DNA from 3 places in the Glutamicibacter nicotianae genome. Region 2 is predicted to be linked to each of the others. Evidence: riboswitches for the same ligand, from Rfam matches in the RefSeq annotation. Region 2 holds a riboswitch; each other region holds the start of a gene.
The links. A riboswitch is a leader RNA that binds a small molecule or an ion and turns the genes downstream of it on or off. The one in region 2 is predicted to bind S-adenosylmethionine.
Positions count from the first base shown of each region.

Region 1: it holds a riboswitch for S-adenosylmethionine, as region 2 does, so the genes downstream of both, JOE62_RS04840 (O-acetylhomoserine aminocarboxypropyltransferase/cysteine synthase family protein) here and JOE62_RS05870 (bifunctional o-acetylhomoserine/o-acetylserine sulfhydrylase) in region 2, are expected to answer to the same signal.
Region 3: it holds a riboswitch for S-adenosylmethionine, as region 2 does, so the genes downstream of both, JOE62_RS14950 (OsmC family protein) here and JOE62_RS05870 (bifunctional o-acetylhomoserine/o-acetylserine sulfhydrylase) in region 2, are expected to answer to the same signal.

Region 1 covers NZ_JAFBCH010000001.1:965,892-972,846, reverse strand. The annotation lists gene JOE62_RS04850 (hypothetical protein) at 586-909, opposite strand; gene JOE62_RS04845 (cystathionine gamma-synthase) at 1,094-2,299, opposite strand; gene JOE62_RS04840 (O-acetylhomoserine aminocarboxypropyltransferase/cysteine synthase family protein) at 2,296-3,603, opposite strand; SAM riboswitch class I at 3,690-3,780, opposite strand; gene JOE62_RS04835 (LysR family transcriptional regulator) at 4,013-4,954, opposite strand; gene JOE62_RS04830 (DUF1852 domain-containing protein) at 5,077-6,069, shown strand; gene JOE62_RS04825 (methionine synthase) at 6,088-6,955, shown strand, end outside.
Region 2 covers NZ_JAFBCH010000001.1:1,194,176-1,201,130, reverse strand. The annotation lists gene JOE62_RS05880 (GDSL-type esterase/lipase family protein) at 1-159, shown strand, start outside; gene metX (homoserine O-acetyltransferase MetX) at 240-1,385, opposite strand; gene JOE62_RS05870 (bifunctional o-acetylhomoserine/o-acetylserine sulfhydrylase) at 1,388-2,731, opposite strand; SAM riboswitch class IV at 2,824-2,943, opposite strand; gene JOE62_RS05865 (VOC family protein) at 3,117-3,761, shown strand; gene JOE62_RS05860 (CPBP family intramembrane glutamic endopeptidase) at 3,859-4,641, opposite strand; gene JOE62_RS05855 (phosphotransferase family protein) at 4,738-5,583, shown strand; gene tpx (thiol peroxidase) at 5,695-6,192, opposite strand; gene JOE62_RS05845 (class I SAM-dependent methyltransferase) at 6,291-6,917, shown strand.
Region 3 covers NZ_JAFBCH010000001.1:3,128,410-3,135,364, reverse strand. The annotation lists gene JOE62_RS14965 ((Fe-S)-binding protein) at 1-286, opposite strand, end outside; gene JOE62_RS14960 (lactate permease LctP family transporter) at 433-2,109, shown strand; gene JOE62_RS14955 (FadR/GntR family transcriptional regulator) at 2,134-2,841, shown strand; gene JOE62_RS14950 (OsmC family protein) at 2,932-3,477, opposite strand; SAM riboswitch class IV at 3,509-3,630, opposite strand; gene JOE62_RS14945 (DEAD/DEAH box helicase) at 3,771-6,955, shown strand, end outside.

The DNA of each region.
Region 1 (6,955 bases), 230 kb from region 2:
GCAATGCCAACGGAGCCCGATGCGATGGCTCATTCCTCGACCCACACGGTCCGGAGCAGGCGTTAAATACGCTAGCCCGGCTCGTCACATCTCCGGAGGACTGCCGGGCCTACTTTCGAACGCTACTGCCTTCGACAATCTCATTATGGCAACTCGACCCGAGCAGAGTCCACACAGGGTACTTACCTCGTCACGACACCGGACTACCGCCGGATTCGGACACTCCTCGTTGGGCCCATCTTCCACGAGTAGTAGTCCCGCTGAACCTGCTCAGCCGCAGGGAAGCAACAACAGAGAATAACCCGTGTGATCGCACGGCGATACCATCTCGAAAACGGTCGTTCTCTTGCTCTCCCAGACATTTCCAGTGCGACCTAAGAGGCCAATAGCGGGGCGGTACGGTGACCCTCCTGCTGACAACCAAGCACGTGGCCGTCAGCTCTTGGAACACTTGATTTCTATTGGTAGCCAATCGTCCAGTATCGCGTCGCCAAGTGTAAGAATTCCAGATTCTGGAATAGCCCGATCAAATATTGGTGCGGGGTTCCGCCGCCTTTGGATTGCGGCGCCAACCCAATTGCTTTGCTAAACCAGACGGTCGCTTGCCGAATAGGCGTTCTGGTTCCTACTGGCGGCACGCTGCGGGGCACCTGCCATCTTGACCAGCCCTGCAATAATAAGCACGTCCAACACCACTAGCATCAGCACGGAACCGTGCGCTGCCAACCACATCATTTCGGAATTCGGAAGCATCTGGCCCGGGTCCACACTGGATTCCGTTTCCATGTGGCCGATTGCGGTGCTGTCGGCAATCTTCCACAGAACAAAGAAGGCCAGCACCGAGATGTTCAAACCAAGCATGGCCACTACGCCCACGATGCCGAATGCTTTCATTGGAATTTGCGACACGTTTGGCTCCCCGGGATGCAGTCTTCATTCTGGACCACCGATCACGGTGACCGGAGATCTTCACTTCCAGAACCCAGTATTCCCTGCCTGACGTACGCCGCAGGTGCGAATCGCTGAGTGACACCGACGTTAAACGCCCGCGCGGGCCTTCCTGTGCGGAAGGCCCGCATGCAGCTACGGCAGGTCAAGCGGTGGCCAGGCTGCGGTGTTGGACGTTGGCTGCCGCGGTAGCCTTCGCGGCTGCGGCCAGCCCGCGTTCCAGATCGGCAATCAGGTCCTCGGGCTCCTCGATGCCCACCGAGAGGCGGACCAGATTGGCAGGGATTTCCAGCGGGGTGCCGATCAGCGACGCGTGGGTCATTTCGCGCGGATAGCAGACCAGTGATTCCACCCCGCCCAGGGACACCGAAAGCTGGAAGTATTCCATGGACTCGGCGAAGGCACGGGCCGCGGCCTCATCGGCCAGCTGCAGCGAGAGGATCCCGCCGAAACCGCGTTGCTGGCGCTTGGCCAGCTCGTGGCCCGGGTGGCTTTCCAGTCCGGGATAGTAGACGCGGGCAACCTCGGCGCGGTCATCGAGCCAGCGGGCCAGGGTGGATGCGGTGGCGCAGTGGCGTTCCATGCGCAGGCCCAGGGTCTTCAGCCCGCGGGCGGCCAGGTAGGAATCCTGCGGACCGGAGACCGCTCCCCCGGCGAACTGCTGGTAGCCGACGGCTTCGGCCAGCGATTGGCCGCGGTGCAGGTGGTCTGCCACGATGACCGCGCCGCCGAGAACGTCGGAGTGTCCCCCAATGTACTTGGTGGTCGAGTGCACCACCGCGTGCGCACCGAAATCCAGCGGCCGCTGCAGGTATGGGGTGGCGAAGGTGTTATCCACCACCAGCAGGGCGCCGTGCTCGGCGGCGATGGCTGCCCAGCCGGCCAGGTCGGCGATGCCCAGCAGCGGGTTGGACGGGGTCTCCACCCAGAGCAGCGCGGTGTTCGGGCGCAGCGCGGCGCGCACCGCATCCAGGTTGGTGATGTCCACTGCCGAGGAGCTGATCCCCCATTTGCCGTGCAGCTTCGAGATCAGCCGGTTGGTGCCGCCGTAGCCGTCGGCGCCCAGCACGATGTGGTCGCCCGGTTCCAGCACTGCGCGCAGCAGCGCGTCTTCGGCGGCGATGCCCGAGGCGAAGGAGAACCCGGCGGCCCCGCCTTCCAGCGCGGCGAGCTGGGATTCGAAGCCGTTGCGGGTCGGGTTGGAGCCGCGCGAGTACTCGTGCCCAGCGCGCAGCACGTTGATGCCGTCCTGGATGAAGGTGCTGGTCTGGTAGATCGGCGGGATCACCGCACCGGTGTGCGGGTCCTTGTGCTGGCCGGCGTGCACGGCCAGGGTGTTGAAGCCGCTCATGCGAAGCTCACTTCCTTGGTGTCGGCGGTGGTCGCGGCCAGCGCGAGATCCAGCGATCGGGTGATATCCACCAGCAGGTCGGCCGGGTCTTCCAGTCCCACCGACAGGCGCAGGGTGGAGGCGTTCAGCCCGGCGGCTGCCAGCTGCGCTTCGGAGAGCCGGCAGTGCGTCATGGTGGCCGGGTGGGCCACCATGGTGCGGGTATCTCCCACATTCGCGGCCAGGCTGATCAGCTTAAGCCCGTCGATGACCGGGGAAACCAGGGATGGGTGGGCCAGCTCGATGGCCAGCACGCAGCCGGTGCCCTTCGGCGCCAGCGCCCGGGCCAGCTCGTGGCTGGGGTGCTCGGGCAGCGCAGGGTGGTGGATGGCGGCAATGCCCGGATACTCGGCAAGCGCGTCGATCAGCCTGGTGACGCTGCGCTGCACGTGGGCGGCGCGCACCGGCAGGGTCTCGATTCCGGCGAGGATGCCTTGGGCGCTGGCCGGTGCGAGGGTCGGGCCCAGATCGTGCAGGAACTTGGAACGAACCAGCATCGCGTAGGCCGCCGGCCCGTGGCGTTCAAGCAGCGAAGTGCCATTCAGCCGCTCGCGCGGGGCGGCAATCTGCGGCCAGCGGGAGGAATCGGAGAAGTCGAAGGTTCCCGAATCCACCACTATCCCGCCGAGCACCGAGCCGTGCCCGGCCAGTCCCTTGGTGGCCGAGTGCACCACGATGTCCGCTCCGAGTTCCAGCGGGCGCACGTTCAGCGGGGTGGCCAGGGTGTTGTCCACCACCACCGGGATGTTGCGCTCGTGCGCGATGGCCGCAATGGCCGGGATATCGGCCACGGTGCACAGCGGATTGGAAACGGATTCGAAGAAGAACGCCCGGGTGTCCGACTCGATGGCAGCTTCCCAGGCGGCAGGATCAGCCTGGTCGACAAAGCTGACGCGGATCCCGAAGTCGGCGAAGGTGTCGATGAACAGGTCCACGGTGCCGCCGTAGAGCGAGGAGGAAGCCACAATGTGCTTAGGTCCCTGGGCCAGGGCCAGCAGGGACAGGGCCACGGCAGCCTGCCCGGTGGCGGTGGCCACCGCGTGGGCCCCGCCTTCCAGGGCAGCGACGCGCTGCTCGAGGATGGACACGGTCGGGTTACCGGTGCGCGAGTAGGTGAAGCCGGCCTGGCGCAGCGCGAACTTCTCGATCGCTTCGGCATGCGACTGGAATTGGTAGGCTGCGGAATTGTGCAGTGGCGGCAGCATCGGGCGGAAGTCTCCGCTCGGGCGGTATCCTGCGTGGACCGCGTCGGTTCCTTGGCTCATAGCTCCTCCTCGATTCTCTGCGAGGGAGTGCACCGATTGGCATCGTGCGGCGGCACGAAGCACAGCGCGAAAACGCGTTCGGAACTGCTCCATCGTTCCTGGCATTAGCACCTTTCGGTTTCCCGATGGTTGCTGCGACGTCAACGAGCCAGATCTCTTAGTCGCTCTTGATGGTTTGTTGTTCTTCCATGGTTGGCCATGGGCTGCGAGGGGTGCAAGCGCTATCGGGCGGCCGGCTTCATACAAGGCCGCCAAGCTTCATATGTCGTGCACTTGTCATGATGACGCGGTGGCTGGCGCCACTTTATGACGCACCAAAATGAGAAAAACCCCGAGACTTTCAAGGTTTTTCTGGAAGTTTATGACGATGGAGCGGCACTCGATGACCGAGAGTTACGCTGTTGGCGGCTCAGCCGAGCACTTCCACCCCGAAGCTGGCCACCACTGCGCGGACTTCTTGCAGGTAGCGCTGAGCCTGGTCGGTGAGCGGGATCGCGGCGTGATCGATCCAGCCGATCTCGATGCGCTCATCGATGTCCAGCGGGATGGCAACGATGGATGGATCCAGCTCGTCGCTGATGATGCCGGTGGAGATCGTGTACCCGCCCAGGCCGATCATCAGGTTGAAGATGGTCGCACGGTCCGAGACTTGGATTTCCCGCTGGCTGGAGCGTGTGGAGAGCACTTCCTCGGCGAAGTAGAACGAGTTGTTCGCGCCTTGATCGAAGGTCAGCCGAGGCAGGTTTTCGAGGTCTTCGAGGGTGACCTGGTCACGGGTGGCCAGCGGGTTGCTGCGCGATACGAAGATGTGCGGGTCGGCGAGGAACAGCGGGTGGAACACCAGGCGGGATTCGCGCAGCAGCTTGTCGATGACTTTCCGGTTGAAGTCGTTGCGGTAGAGGATCCCGATATCGCTGCGCAGGGTTCGCACGTCCTCGATAATTTCCTCGGTGCGCGTCTCGCGGAGCGAAAACTGGTACTCCTCGGCCCCGCTGGCCTGGACCATCCGGACAAAGGCATCCACCGCAAAGGAGTAGTGCTGGGTGGAGACGCCCAGCAGCCGCCGCGCGGCGGGGCGGCCGAGGTAGCGGTGCTCAAGAAGCTCCACCTGCTCGAGCACCTGCCGGGCGTAGCCGAGGAATTCTGCGCCTTCAGCAGTGAGCGTCACTCCCCTGGCCGAGCGCATCAGCAAGGTGCGTCCCACCCGGGATTCGAGTTCCTTCATCGCCGCCGACATGCTGGGCTGCGCGACGTAGATGAGGTCGGCGGCAGCCGAGATCGACCCCTCGGAGGCGACCGCCACAAAGTAGCGCAGCTGCTGGAGCGTCAATCCATTCGAAACCTGAACCATAGTTTGAGTCTATATGAATCCATAGTTATATCGAGTTACCTGATATCAAGAATCACCCTGCATGATTGACGCAACGACTTCCCCTCGGCCTGTCCAGGCCTCCCAAATACAGATTGGCCATCATGGCAGACGCATTAAATTTCAGCATTAGCACCACAAGATTCGACGAGAATTACTCCCCTTCTGCGAATTCTCGAACCACGACAAACTTCGCCAATTTGGCGCGCGGAGAGCGTCGCGAAGAGAACCTTCGCAATGCCCTGACGATGATCAACCGCCGTTTCAATTCCCTGGCTCACTGGGACAATCCCCAAGGTGACCGCTATACACTGGAATTGGAAATCATTTCCGCAAATGTACATTTTTCTGCCAATAATACCGATCAGGAATTTCCTCTTTTAGAAGTGCTTGAAACCACGATCGTGGATAAACTCACGGGTACCCGGTCCCAGGGCATGGTCGGCAATAATTTTTCTTCCTATGTCCGCGATTACGACTTCAGCGTGGTGCTCCCAGCATCGTGTAATGACAGCGGAGCCCCGGTGCTTCCGGAGGATTTTGGCGATCTCCATGGGCAGCTCTTCCAGCATTTCTTGAACTCACAGGCGTACCGTGAGCGTTTTGCCCAGCTGCCGGTGGTCTGCATCAGCGTCTCGACTTCCAAGACCTATTTCCGCACCGGCAACAGCCATCCAGTGCTTGGTTTGGAATACCAGCAGGATGAAAATTCCTTGACCGACGCGTACTTCGGAAAAATGGGTTTGAGCGTGCGCTACTTCATGCCACCAGGCGCTGTTGCCCCGCTGGCTTTCTACTTCCGCGGCGACCTGCTCAACGATTACACGAATCTGCAGTTGATCAGCCTGATCAGCACCATGGAGACGTTCCAGAAGATCTACCGCCCGGAGATCTACAACGCCAATTCGGCGGCACCGGCTGTGTACCACCCGAGCCTTGGCGCCGAAGATTTCTCCCCCACTCGCGTCTTTTATGACCGCGAAGAACGAACTCAGTTGGGCAAGATCCAAGGCAAGTTCACCGAAGAGCATTTCATCATCCCGAATCGCCAACTGCTCGATCAGTGGTCCGCTTCCTGCCCGGCACCCGTCGCCTAAGATTCCGAAAGATAACTCATGACTTCCCCGCTTATCCCCACGTCGATTGTCGGTAGCCTGCCCAAGCCTTCATGGCTTGCCGAACCTGAAAAGCTTTGGTCCCCTTGGAAGCTTGAAGGCGAGCAATTGCGCGAAGGCAAGCATGACGCCATGCGCGCTGCGGTCCTCGAACAGGCCCAGCGCGGCATCGACATCATTGCCGATGGCGAGCAGTCGCGCCAGCATTTTGTCACCACGTTCATTGAGCACCTGAGCGGTGTTGATTTTGAAAAGCGTGAGACGGTGCGCATCCGCAACCGTTACGACGCGAGCGTGCCTACCGTCGTCGGTGCCGTTGAACGTGAAAAGCCGGTATTCGTTCAGGACGCAAAGTTCCTGCGTTCCTGCACCGACAAGCAGATCAAGTGGACGTTACCTGGCCCGATGACCATGGTGGACACCTTGTACGATGCTCACTACCGCAGCCGGGAAAAGCTGGCGTGGGAATTCGCGACCATCCTGAACCAGGAAGCCCGCGAGCTCGAGGCCGCCGGAGTGGATATCATCCAGTTCGACGAGCCTGCCTTCAACGTCTTTTTTGATGAGGTGGCCGACTGGGGCATCGCTTCCCTGGAGCGCGCCTGCGAGGGGCTCAAAGCCGAGACCGTGGTCCACATCTGCTTTGGCTACGGCATCAAGGCGAATAATGACTGGAAAGCGACTCTCGGTGCCCAGTGGCGCCACTACGAGAAGTCCTTCCCGCTGTTGCAGGCTTCCTCCATCGATACCGTTTCGCTGGAATCCCACCACTCGAATGTCCCGCTGGAGGTCGTCGAAATGGTGCGCGGCAAGCGAGTGATGCTTGGAGCCATCGACGTGGCCAATGACGCTGTGGAAACTCCCGAGG
Region 2 (6,955 bases):
GATCTGCAGTGGGCCCGCGAGCATCTGGCGCCCTGGGTGCTGCGCCGTCTGCGCCACCAGTCCTCCGGTGACGGCATCACCCCGAAACGGCCTTCGGCTACGCCGTTCGCAGATGCCAAGCCCAACGACTCGCTCGGTGCCGGCGACAGCGCCAAGTAGCAAGAATGACTGAAGCGGTTCCGCCGATTACTGGCGGAACCGCTTCAGTCTTCAAAGGCTTGCCAAACTTCGCCCAGATTCTAGTCTCCGAAGACCAAGGTCCGAAGCGCCCCATCCAGCTGCGTCGCATCGGTCAAGAATCCGTCATGGCCAATGGGCGAATCGATGTAGTGCACCGGCTTCGGCTTGGCCAGCGACGAGGCCAGCTTCACCGACTGCTCGGGGAAGTACAAGCGGTCGGTGGTAACCGCGGCAACCACCACGTTGACCTTCTCCAGGCGCGCCAGGGCGGCCTCCAGGGATTCATGGCCACGAGCAACATCGTGGCTCATCAGCGCCTCGGTCAGCACCAGATAGCTGTTCGCGTCGAAACGATTCACCAGCTTGCTGGCCTGATGGTCGAGGTAGCTTTCCACCTGGTATCGCCCGCGCGGCCCGTCCAGCTGGCCCGTCGGCTTCTCGCCATCCTGCGGATTGCGCGAGAAACGGGTTTCCAGCTCGGCCTCGGAACGGTAGGTGATGTGGGCCAGGCGGCGAGCCAGGCCGAGACCGGCGTCAGGACGGGCATCGTTGCCGTAGTAATCGCCATTGCAGAAGTGCGGATCCAAGCGGATGGATTGGGTTTGCACCTGCGCAAAGGCAATTTGCTCGGCAGTCGCCTGGGCGCTAGAGGCCATCACGATCAGGTTCTTGACCTGCTCGGGGAACTCGACAGCGTATTCCAGCGCGCGGGCACCGCCCATCGAACCGCCGATGACCGCATGCCAGGATTCGATTCCCAGCTGCTTGGCCAGCCGCGCTTCGAGGCGCACCGAGTCCTTGATGGTGACGAAAGGGAATCTGGAGCCGTAGGGCAGGCCCTGCTCGTCCAAGGACGAGGGGCCGGTGGATCCATTGCAACCACCCACCATGTTGATGGACACGACAAAGTACTCATTGGTGTCAACCGTGGCGCCGGGGCCAACGAAGCCTTCCCACCAGCCGGCGCTGTGCGAATCGCCTTGCGCGACGTGGGCGTCACCGGTGAGTGCATGCATCACCAGCACCGCGTTGGAGCCATCAGCTGCTAGCTTCCCCCACGTCTCGTAGGCCAGCACCACGTCGGGAACGTATCCACCGAATTCAAAGTGGTACTCCCCCACGGAGCTACGGCGCAAAATGCCGTCTTGTCCGCCAGCGAGCTCTTCGGCGCGCAGAGTATCTTCAGTAGTCACAATGGATGACATGCCTAGAGGGTTTCCTGCAATTCCTTGTTTTCAAGGGCCGCAACAGCTTCGAAGCCCAGCTCAAGATCGGCCAGGATGTCCTTGATGTTTTCCAGCCCGACGCTCAGCCGCACCAGTCCCGGGCTCACACCGGCGGCAATCTGCTCCGCTTCGGAGAGCTGGGCGTGGGTGGTGGAGGCCGGATGGATGACCAGCGAGCGCACGTCGCCGATGTTCGCGACGTTGGAGTGCAAGACCAGTGCGTCCACGAAAGCCTGTCCGGCTTCCGCGCCGCCCTCCAGCTCGAAGGCGATGATCGAGCCAGCGCCGTGATCGCTGTACTTCTGCGCGCGCTCATGCCACGGAGAGGACTGCAGTCCGGCGTAGGCGACCTTCTGCACTTCCTCGCGGGCTTCGAGCCAGTTGGCAACTTCCACTGCGTTCTGGCCGTGGCGCTCAATGCGCAGCGACAGGGTTTCCAGGCCTTGGGCGATCAAGAACGCGTTGAACGGCGCCACTGATGAACCCAGATCGCGCAGCAGCTGCACGCGTGCCTTGAGGATGTAGGCCAGATTCGCGCCGAGGATGCCGTTGACGCCCAGGTCGCGGGCGAAGACCAGGCCGTTGTAGGACTCGTCCGGGGTGTTGAATCCCGGGAAGCGTTCGGCGTCCTTGGCGAAGTCGAAGTTGCCCGAGTCCACGATGACCCCGGCGATGGCATTGCCGTGGCCGCCAAGGAACTTGGTGGCCGAATGGATCACGATATCGGCGCCCCACTCGATGGGGCGGATCAGGTATGGCGTGGCCAGGGTGTTGTCCACCAGCAGCGGCACGCCGGCTTCGTGGGCGATCTCCGAGATGCCCACGATATCCAGCACGTCCTGCCGAGGATTGGAGATAGTTTCGCCGAAAAAGGCCTTGGTGTTCGGGCGCACCGCGGCACGCCATTCGTCCAGGTTGTCCGGGTCGGAGACGAAGCTGACTTCGATGCCCAAGCGCTTGAGCGTGTGCTTGAGCAGGTTCTGGGTTCCGCCGTACAGGCTCGGGCTGGCTACCAGATGGTCGCCGGCTTCGGCCAGGTTCAGGATGGCGAAAGTGGTGGCGGCCTGTCCCGAGGACAGCAGCAGCGCACCAACGCCGCCTTCCAGATCAGCGATGCGGGTTTCCACGGCGTCGGTGGTCGGGTTGCCGATACGGGTGTAGATCGGTTCCAGTTCCTGCAACGCGAAACGGGCAGCGGCACTCTCGGCGCTCGGGAAGACAAAGGAAGTGGTTTGGAAAATCGGGAGAGCTCGCGCTCCGGTCGTCGGATCCGGGGTCTGGCCGGAATGGATCTGACGGGTTTCAAATGACCAGTTGTTGCTCATGGTTTCCTCCAAATAGCGTTTCATGACTATGGGGGTACGCCGCTGAAAAGACACCGACAGGAAGCACCATATCGAAACGACTTCCAGGGGGTAACCCGCGCTTGTCCTTGATGCCTTGTGCATTCAAGGGCCAGGTCTTCACCCGGGGCACCCCACCGCGGTTGGAGGGTTGCCGCCCAGTAAGCCGGGGCTTGTTACTGGGACTCATGACCTGCTATCAGTTTGCCCGAAAACCGAAGATCATTGCAACGTAGTGGACCGGCATTGGACTCAATCGGTCATATTCCGTATTTTTGAGGACTTTTCCGCAGACTATTCGATAACATTCACCCCGCTTAGGGTTGCCTAAGTAGAGACTGCCATCACATGTTGCCATGATGGGCACATGATGAGGCTAGATCACGTAAGTTATGCATGCGGCCCTGATGGGCTGATGCCAACCGCGCAAAGAATCTCCGAGTCGCTCGGCTTGGAGTTCGTCAAGGGTGGCGTGCATCCACGATTCGGAACACGCAATGTCATCTTCCCGCTCAAGCACGGCCAGTACTTGGAAGTAGTCGAGGTGCTGAACCACCCGGCCAGCGACAAGGCTCCCTTCGGCCAGGCCGTTCGCGCCCGCTCGGAACTCGGCGGTGGCTGGATGGGCTGGTGCGTCTCGGTGGAGGATCTATCCAGCGCCGAAGACCGCCTGGGCCGCAAGTCAGTGCCTGGCAACCGCAAGTTCCCTGATGGCCGCGAACTGACCTGGCAGCAAATTGGCATCAAGGGCCTGATCGCCGACCCGCAGTGCCCATACCTGATCTCATGGGATGACGGTACTGAGGATCTGCATCCGTCCAAGTCGCTTGAACCGGTTGGTGCCATCAGCGAGATAGCCATCGCCGGTTCGCGCGAACGGGTGCTGGATTGGCTCGGCCAGCCGCAGAACGTCAATTTGGGAGCTGTCACCATGCAATATGAAGCTCCGAATGGCACTCCGGGCATCATGTCGGTAACCTTTGAAACCGAGTCCGGCACCGTGGTGCTGTAGGAAACTCGGAAACGAACGCAGGTAGGCGGGGACAATGGCGTCCCCACCTACCTTTTTCGTTAATGGCGTTTCAGTCGCTGGCGCAGGCCTTCGGGCACTACTGGCCGATTCCGATGGCAGGCCCAACCAGCGCGTAGCCGACGAAGCCGATAGCATCGAGCAGGAAGTGGGCGATGACCAGCGGCATCACCCGGCCGTACTTCTGGTACACCCAGCCGAAGACGATGCCCATGAGCATATTGCCGATCATCGGCCCCACGCCCTGGTAGAGGTGGTAACTGCCGCGGAGCACTGCAGAACCGATAATGGTGCTCCACAGTCCCAGCTTCAGCTTCTTGGCATAGGTGAACAGGAAGCCGAGCATCAGCACTTCTTCGAGCACTGCATGGCGTACAGCCGACAGCAGCAGCACGGGGACGCTCCACCAATAATCACCGAGATTGGCTGCTGACAGTGCTGTGGTGACGCCCAGTGCCCGTCCGGCAGCATAGACGCCCAGCGTCCCGATGCCCATGGCCAGGAACAGCCCCGCCCCGAGCATCGTGTCCTTGCCCGGACGTCGCATGTCGAAGCCGATGTCACGGATGGTTCGGCCGGTCGTGCGCTTCATCAGATAGAGTGCCAGCACCACGGGCACCAGCGCGAAGACAATGTCCAGAAGCTGGTAGGTGAAATCAAAGAACTCGCGTGTGCTCAGCGGGTTGTTCAGCGATGTCGTCTGATCACGCAACGGTGCCCTGGTGACTTTATCCGCAAAGCTCAGCAGCGAGTAGACCGCGCTCTGCCCCAAGGACAGGGCGAGAACCAAAATGATCTCGAACCTGAGGGTTCTGCGGGTTGCCGTCGGCTCAATTTGTTCAGCGTTCACGTTCTCGATCATAGGCCGATCTGGCTGTGCGCGTACTGAGTAGCCACGTGGCAAACCTGCGATAGCCTGAAGGTGAGACCACCAGCGAGCTGAACGAGAAGGGTACGAATGAGTCGTCCTGCCACCAGTGGAGAACTGCAAATCGCCCGCCAGCTCTGCCCCGATCTTTCGTGGGAAGATGCGGCCGTGAATGAAGGCGGACAATTCCACAAGGTGGTCATTGGCAATCCGCAGGCGGTGATTCGCATGGCGCGCACGCCAGCGGCGACCGAACAGATGCCGCGAACCGTCGAGCTGCTGTCGTTGCTGGAAAGCCAGCTCACCTATCAGATCCCGGTGGCGGTCTCCGAGATCCTGCATGTCGACGGGCTCAGCTCAGTTGCCATGTCCTTCATCCCCGGAAGCGCGCATGAGCCTCATTACGGGGATCCAAAGGTGCTGGGCCAGCTGGTGAAGGAATTGGCCGAGGTACCGCTGGAACAGATCGGCGCTCATCTGGCCAAACCGTTTTCGTTCCGTGGCGAATGGACCCAAGCTCGGCAGCAGCAATGCTTCGATGCGCTGCCCGAGGAACTTCGAGCTCCTGCAACCGCACTTTGGGATCAGCTCGATATTCTGGCGCAGGTTCCAGCGGGACTGGTGCATGGTGATTTGGCTGGCCACAACATGCACTGGATTGACGAGAAGCTGATTGGCATCTTGGATTGGGACCTCGCAGCAGCGTGGGACCCTGCCTTGAACACCGCGTACCTGAGCCTGTGGCATGGTTTGGAAATGGTGGATTTGATTGCTCCCAACTCTGAGGAAGCGCACCGGGCCAAAATCTGGTTGGGTCTCATGAGCCTTGAACGGTTATCGGATACGCTCTCGCGCTCGGACAACCCGAAGATGGGCAAGCTCATGCGCAAGATTGGTCCGCGCATCCTCACTGCAGCGCAATCAATCAATGGATAGGAAGCAATTTGGCCTGACCCGCCGATGAGCAAGCCATCTGGAGCGTAAAGAAAGCCCGCCTGAATGTTGTCAGGCGGGCTCTCATGCACCGTATCGGGTGCAATTGCTTGCTTAGCTCAGGGCTGCGATAGCTGCATCGTAGTCAGGCTCGGTGGTGATCTCCGGGACGATCTGGTTGTAAACAACCTTCCCGTCCTCATCCAGCACAACAACCGAACGGGCCAGCAGGCCAGCCAGTGGTCCGTCGACCTGGGTGACTCCGTAGTCCGAACCGAAGTCGGAACGGAAGACCGAACCAGCTGTAACATTCTCGATGCCTTCGGCACCGCAGAAGCGGCCCAGTGCGAATGGCAGGTCAGCAGAAACACACACGACGGTGGTGTTCTCCAGGCCGGCAGCCAGTTCGTTGAAGCGACGCACGCTGGCAGCGCAAACGCCGGTATCAACCGACGGGAAAATGTTCAGGACAACGCGACGGCCAGCCAGCGATTCGCTGGTGACATCTGCAAGGCCGGTGTCGGTGAGAGTGAAAGCTGGAGCCTGCGAGCCAACGGCTGGCAGATCACCAATAGTCTGTACAGGGGTTCCCTTGAAAGCAGTAGTAGCCATAGGTCTTGTCTATCATGAATGCCTAATTCAGAGCTATCTTTTCAGCCTACTAGCGCAAACAAGTCGTTCAGATCCTGTATCCATGCAAAACTGTGGATATGGGCCCCAACTACGATTCATACGCGGCGAAAATGCGTGCTCAAACAATGGACGGGATTGATCTGGACGTAGTTGCCCGTTTCGCGGACATGCTCTGTCCTCGTAATTCACGAATTCTCGATATCGGTTGCGGGATTGGCAATACCGTCAATGCGTTGCGTCGCTGCGGACATGATGCCTATGGCGTAGATCCAACGCCCCAAGTTCTGGATGTAGCAAAAGACCTATTCGATGGTAGCTGGTTCAGACAGTTATCAGCCGACCAGCTGAGCTTGGGTACACTCAACGAGCATTCGCTGCCGGAACAGTACGACGCCATATTGATGACCGGAAATGTGCCTGCCTTCATTTCACGTGGCGAACTGCGAAGCGTATTCGATTTTGCCGATCGGGTGATCCGTTCAAATGGAGTACTCATCGTTGGGACTACCAGCAACGCCCATGGCGGCCCCACGGACCAGACCGATATTCTCAAAGGAACCTCGCTGAAGCTCGTACACCGATTTGCGGACTGGCATTTAGGCTCCTATGGTTCAGACTCTCTGTGGTCCGTGAGTGTGTATGCGCGGACTGCGCAACGGTCCGGGTTCGGGATGCCTGACGGAATATTCGTCTTGCCTTCCTAACCTCGTATTTCCCTTCGAAACTCTCGCCGCTACCGGAT
Region 3 (6,955 bases), 1.9 Mb from region 2:
GGCGCTCGGCCAGGTAGGGGTGCTGGTGCTTGACCGAAGCGACGCAGGAACCCGAGGGGGCGACCGCGACGTCATAGTCTTCGGTGTCGAAGGCGTTGATGTGGTTTTCGACAACGGGCAGCGCTTCAGGCATATAGCCGGAATTCATATGCATTTGCCCACAGCAGGCTTGCGCCTTCGGGAAAATGACTTCATGGCCCAAGCGTTCCAGGATTTTCACGGTCGACTTGGCGGTTTCCGGATACATAGCATCCACAATGCACGTGGCAAAGAGAGCAATTCGCATAATAAATGACTCTTTCAGGGTGTGGTCAGACCATGCTATTCCACCCGCTTCTTGATAGTCAAGACTTGTTGTGATGGCTCTCACCTTGTACTCTTGGTGGTCGGACCACATATGGTCAGACCACCTCGAGTAAGGACGCCCACACCGTGTTTACACCATCCACGGATCCAATTGCGGGGAGCGTTGCTGTTTCAGCACTTGTCGCGCTGATCCCGCTTGTAGCATTTTTCGTGCTCCTGGCAGTTATCAAGGTCAAGGCCCACTGGGCAGGCCTTGGCTCGCTAGTTGTAGCTATTATTGTCGCCATTTTCGGCTGGAACATGCCAGTCGGAATGGCATTGAATTCCGGACTGATGGGCATGGTCTTCGGCGCCTTCCCGATCGTCTGGATCGTTGTCATGGCGATCTTCCTCTACCAGGTCACCGTCAAGTCCGGCCGCTTCGAGGACCTGCGTCGCGTATTCGACGTCATCGGCGGCGGCGATGTGCGCATCCAGGCAGTGCTGATCGCCTTCTGCTTCGGCGGCCTGCTTGAAGCGCTGGCCGGATTCGGCGCCCCGGTGGCGATTACCGCCACCATGCTGCTGGCCCTGGGCCTGTCCCCGCTGCGCGCTGCCTGCGCCGTGCTGATCGCCAACACCGCCCCAGTAGCCTTCGGCGCCGTGGCGATCCCAATCACCACCGCTGGTGCTTTGACCGGCATCCCTGCTGCTGACATCGGTGCCATTGTCGGCCACCAATCGCCACTGCTGGCACTGTTCGTGCCATCGATCCTGGTACTGATCCTCGACGGCTGGCGCGGTATGCGCCAGACCCTGCCAGCAACCCTGACCATCGGCATTTCCTTCGGTGTCGCGCAGTGGCTGTGCTCGACCTACTTCTCCTACGAGCTGACCGATATCGTCGCGTCGCTGGTTGGCCTGGCCGCAGCCGTCATCCTGCTTCGCTTCTGGACCCCGAAGGGTGCCGATGAGGCTCGCCAGCGCGTACTGACCGCTGAAGCCGCAGCAGTTCCCCATGAGGACAACACCAAGCTGCACATGGGCAACACCTGGATGGCTTTGTTCCCGTACCTGCTGGTTATCGTCATCTTCGGCGTTGCCAAGCTGTGGAAGCTGGGCGTGGACATTCCTGCATGGCTGGCAAGCACCGACATCAAGTTCGGCTGGCCGGGCCTGGATGGCAAGATCCTGAACGCCGAAGGCGAAGCGGTCACCTCCACCATCTACAACTTCCAGTGGCTGTCCTCCCCGGGCACCCTGCTGCTGATCACCGGCCTGATCGTGGCCCTGGTCTACTCGAAGAACGACGGCAACGGCGAATACAAGATGACCTTCGCCGAGGGCGCTGCCGAAATCGGCAAGACCATCTACAACATGCGCTTCGCGGCACTGACCATCCTGTCGGTTCTGGGCTTGGCCTACGTGATGAACCTGTCCGGCCAGACCATCACCGTTGGCACCTGGCTGGCGGGAACCGGCGCGTTCTTCGCCTTCCTCTCGCCAATCCTGGGCTGGATCGGCACCGCGGTGACCGGCTCCGACACCTCGGCCAACGCGCTGTTCGCCAAGCTGCAGCAGACCGCCGGCATCAATGCAGGCATCGATCCGAACCTGCTGGTTGCCGCCAACACCTCCGGCGGCGTGGTCGGCAAGCTGATCTCGCCGCAGAACCTGGCCATCGCCGCCACCTCGGTGAAGATGGAAGGCCAGGAATCGGTGATCCTGAAGAAGGTTGCCGGTTGGTCCGTAGGCATGCTGCTGGTGCTGTGCTGCTTGGTTTACCTGCAGTCCACCCCGGTACTGTCCTGGATGCTGCCGTAGCCCTGACCGGCTAAAATAGATCCGATGTCAATGAATCCAGCTCCGCGTGCGTACCAGATCGTTCTCCAGGCAATTGAAGAAGATCTGCGTACAGAGAAGCTATCCGTAGGGGACCAGCTTCCCGGCGAGCGTGCGCTCGCGGAGCGGCATGGGATTTCGCGGGCTTCGGTCCGCGATGCCATCCGCATCCTTGATGTGATGGGCATTATCAAGACGTCTACCGGCTCCGGGCCCAACTCCGGAGCGGTGATCATCTCCAACCCCTCGGCCGGCATTTCGCAGGCCTTGCGGCTGCACTTGGCGGCCAAGGGCATCAACGTCCGCGAGATCGTCGAGTCGCGCATCCTGCTGGAAACCTGGGCCGCGCAAATGAACCCCCGCGACCCGGTTTACGCCCAGCAGGTCATCGACCGCACCGCGGTGCTGATCATGCGCATGGATGATCCGCAGCTTTCGCGCGAAGCCTTCCACCGCATAGATGCCGAGTTCCATGTGCGCCTGGCATCCATGGCAGGAAATTCGGTGGTGGAATCGATGATGGAATCGCTGCGCAACTCGATCAGCGACTACGTCTCCGACTCGGTCCCCAGTGACGAGGCCTGGCAGCCGGTGGTGCGCGTGCTGCGCCGCCAGCACAAGGCCATCCACCACGCCTTTGCGACGAATCAGCGCGAACGGGCAGCCCAGCTGCTCGAAGAGCACATCAACTGGTTCTACTCGCAGACGCGGTAAGGATAAGCAAGAATTCAGCATGCGCATGGCGCCCCGCATAACGGTTCGGAAATTTTCCGATCCGGCCCCGGGGCGCCATTGCCGTATTTGCTAGCTGGCGATGCTCACCGCGGTTGTCACCGGTACCGGGTTGGCGAACAGGTCCAGTACCGGGCAGTGGGCATCCACTGCCTGGCGCAGTTCTTCATAGCGTTCGGCCGATTCGGGGCCGGAGATCTGGATATCCAGTTCTACCGATGAGAAGCCCGGGCGGATGGACTTGTCGATGCCGAAGAGGCCACGGACATCGAGGTGGCCGTTTGCCTGGATCTTCACCTCGTCCACCTGGATGCCGAGGTTCTGCGCGTACAAGCGGTAGACCACAACCTGGCAGGAGATCAGCGCGCCGAGCGCATATTCCACCGGGCTTGCCGCGACATCATTGCCACCCAGGGCAGCTGGCTCGTCGACCTGGAAAGTGTGCTTCCCGGAGACAATGTTGCTGGCTACCGAATCGAAACCCTCGCCCTGAACGGTAAAGGTCAATTTGGCGCTTTGCGGGGCCGCCGAGATGCGTTCGCCCCAGCCCTTGCCCGCTTCCTGCAGGCGCTGTGCGCGGTCTTCGGACACGGTCAGGGTAGATGCTGCATTAGACATGAGGAATTGATCCCCTTTCTGGCGCAAGGGGCGCCATCGCTTACGCAACTTGGCGTTCAAGATGCGTCGAATCTTCACCTGGGGCACCCCGCACAATGACGCAGGAGGGTTGCCGTCCACTCAGCCAGGGCTCAAAGAGCGGAACTCGTGATTCTGTGCTTCTTTTCTATCGGCCGAGGTGCCAGCGCGTAAAGGGCAGGGGTAACTTTTCGTCATCGGGCAACTTGTCTGGCTGCTCGCTAAGATGGAATCGAGCTCTCGGGCACCCACTGCACGAACAATGAACGGCGAGTATGGAATTCCAGCTGACACTTTCTGCGGCCCAGACCTTGGTGACCGAATCCGAATACAACCTGGGCCAGTTCCTCTGCGATTCCGGAAAAGTGGAGATTGTCCACCGGGACGTGAAGCCGGGATTTTCCCGCATTTCCGCAATGGTGCTGCGCGAATCGGTGATGGCCGAACTGCAAATCAACCGCGGCAATATCAGCTTCACCAGCTTCTGCAGCAAGCATCCGGGCGTTCAATCCTGCGAGGATGTCGCCGCCTTGCTCATTGAAGTCACCACCGAAGAGGACCAGGGCTTCTTCGTCTCCGACTCCGGCGCGGACCCTTTCGCATGGAAACGCAACAGCAAGCCGCAGTGGGAACGAACCCTTGACCGTCTGCTTCCAGCAATCCCAGATGAGCAACTGGTTGACGAGGAACCGCTGGGATTGATCCTTAAAGTGGTCAGCGAACCCCGCTACGGAGGCGCGGACGCGCTGACCTTGCAGGCGCGGCCGGCCCGCCGGGGCACCAAGAGCCCTTGGGTCCAGACCGGAGTCAGCTGGCGCAACGTCGCCTTCGATGAGCGCTTCTCCAAGAAGCAGCGCCGAGCGGTCGTTGAACTGGACCGGTTGCGCGAACACGTGGAACAGAACACCTACCGGCATTCATGGGATCCCAAGGACTGGATCTCGCTGATGGATCTGCCTGGCCAAGACCTGCTGGATGCCTTCGAGGCCCTGCGCGACGCCGGAGTGCAGATCGTCAACGGCGGTTCCGCTGCCAAGCTCCCGGTGGAATTCAGTGCGCAACCAGCCATGGCCCACGTGGATGTGCGACGCACTGAACAGGGCCTGCGCATGGAAGGCAAGCTGCGCGGGCCGCGCGAAGAGCACCACCACCTCTTGCCGATCGGTACGCCACCGACCCTGCTGGCCTACGCCTCCAGCCCCTTGCCGAAGGCCAAGGAACTCGGATTGGCGCAGTTCGCTGAACCTGTCACGAAAGAACTGGCGGCCTTCATCGAATCCGGTGCGCACATCATTCCGGATGGAGCCATCGATCTATTCGAGACCCAGCATCTGGACCGATTGCGCGTGATGGCGCCGCTGAAGAGCGAAAATGGCAGCTACCGCATCCCGGTTCCCGCGCGCCCCAGCCTCAAGCTGTCCTTGGAGAGCATCCAAGCCCCGCTGACCGTGCGCTATTCCTGGGAGTACTCATCTAAGGGGCCTCGCCAGCATGCCGTGGAAAGGGAAATTGCCGCTTCGGTGCAGGACAAGCTCGGCGAGCTGGGCTCGCTGGGGCAACTGACCTCATCAGGGATTTTCCCTCCGAAGGAATTCAGCACCTCTGAGTCCATCGACTTCCTGGTCCACGCACTGCCGCTGCTGGAAGAGCATCCCGATGTCATTATCGAGGAGCAGAATCGGCTGCCCAAATACCGGATCAGCGATGCCCCGGCCACCGTCAGCGTCGAAGCGGGTGAAAGCACGGGTGACTGGTTCGACCTGTCCGTGGAAGTGCTCCTGGGCGAGATCAAGGTGCCGTTCGCGCTGTTGCTCGAAGCACTGACCAAGCAAGATGAATACCTCATCCTCGATGACCTGACGGTGATCCCGATTGATGGTGCGGACTTTGCCCAGCTGCGCCAGCTGATTTCCGAAGCGGGGGAGCTGGGCACGGTGCAGGGCGATACGATTCGCATCCACAAGTTGAGCATCGACTGGTGGCAGGAACTGGTGGATCTGGGAATTATCGAAGCCCAGCACAACCAGTGGCTGCAGACCATGAAGGCTTTGCAAAGCGGCGAAGAGATGAAGCCTGTTGAGCTCTCGGATACCTTCAATGCGCAGTTGCGCCCCTACCAGCGCCATGGGCTGTCCTGGCTGGACTTCTTGCGCTCCCATGGCCTGGGCGGGGTCCTCGCCGATGACATGGGCCTGGGCAAAACCGTGCAGCTGCTGGCCTGCCTGGAACAGGCACGCGTTGAAGATCCCGGCCAGAAGTTCCTGGTGCTTGCCCCTACTTCGGTGGTGGGTAACTGGATCAATGAGGCTCAGCGTTTTGCCCCGCAGATGAGCGTCACCGGCATTACCTCTACGGCAAGGAAGAGCGGCCAGGATTTGGCTGCGCAGATCGGTGATGCGCAGCTGGTGGTGACCAGCTATACGATCTTCCGCTTGGCCTATGAGGATTTTGAGGCCGCTGGATTCAACGTGATGATCATGGACGAGGCCCAGCAGCTGAAGAACCACGCGTCCAAGGGCTACAAGCAGGCCCGGCAGCTGCCGGTGCCGTGCAAATTCGTGGTCACGGGCACGCCCATGGAGAACAACCTCACGGAACTGTGGGCGTTGGTCTCGCTTGCCGCACCTGGCCTGCTGGGTGGTGCGAAGTCCTTCAAGGACAACTACCAGAAGCCAATCGCCGACGGGGACCAGGAACGGATGGAACGCTTGAAGAACCGTCTGCGACCGTTCGTGCTGCGCCGCACTAAGGAACAGGTCGTTCCCGAGCTGCCGGCAAAGACCGAACAGGTCCTGGAAGTCGAGCTGGAGCCAGGGCACCGGAAAGCCTATGACCGCCGCTTCCAGCGCGTGCGGCAAGAAGTGCTGGGCCTGGTTGGCGATGTTGATTCGAATCGGTTCCAGATTCTCCAGTCGCTGACCTTGCTGCGTCAGCTGGCTTTGGATCCCTCGCTGGTAGGCGAAGGCAATGCGCCCAGCGCGAAGCTGGAAATGCTGCGCGAGCTCATGGGGGATGCGGTTTCCGAAGGACACAAGATCCTGGTCTTCAGCCAATTCACCAGCTTCCTGTCCAAGGCACGCGACGTCGCCGAGGAGCTGGGCATTGAGCACGGTTACCTTGATGGGGCCACCAGCGGCCCCAAGCGCAAGGAACTGATTGACGGCTTCAGCGAAGGCAATTTCCCGGTCTTCTTCATCTCGCTGAAGTCCGGTGGATTCGGCATCAACCTCACCTCAGCGGACTATTGCATCCTGCTTGACCCGTGGTGGAACCCCCAGGCCGAAGCACAGGCGATTGACCGTGCTCATCGCATCGGTCAGACCCGGCCCGTCTATGTGTACCGTTTGGTAGCCAAGGACACCATCGAATCCAAGGTGCTCGCGCTGCAGGCCAAGAAGACTCAGCTGTTCAACGATGTCTTGGGCGACACCGCCGAGGGAGCACAGAGCGCTGCGCTTAA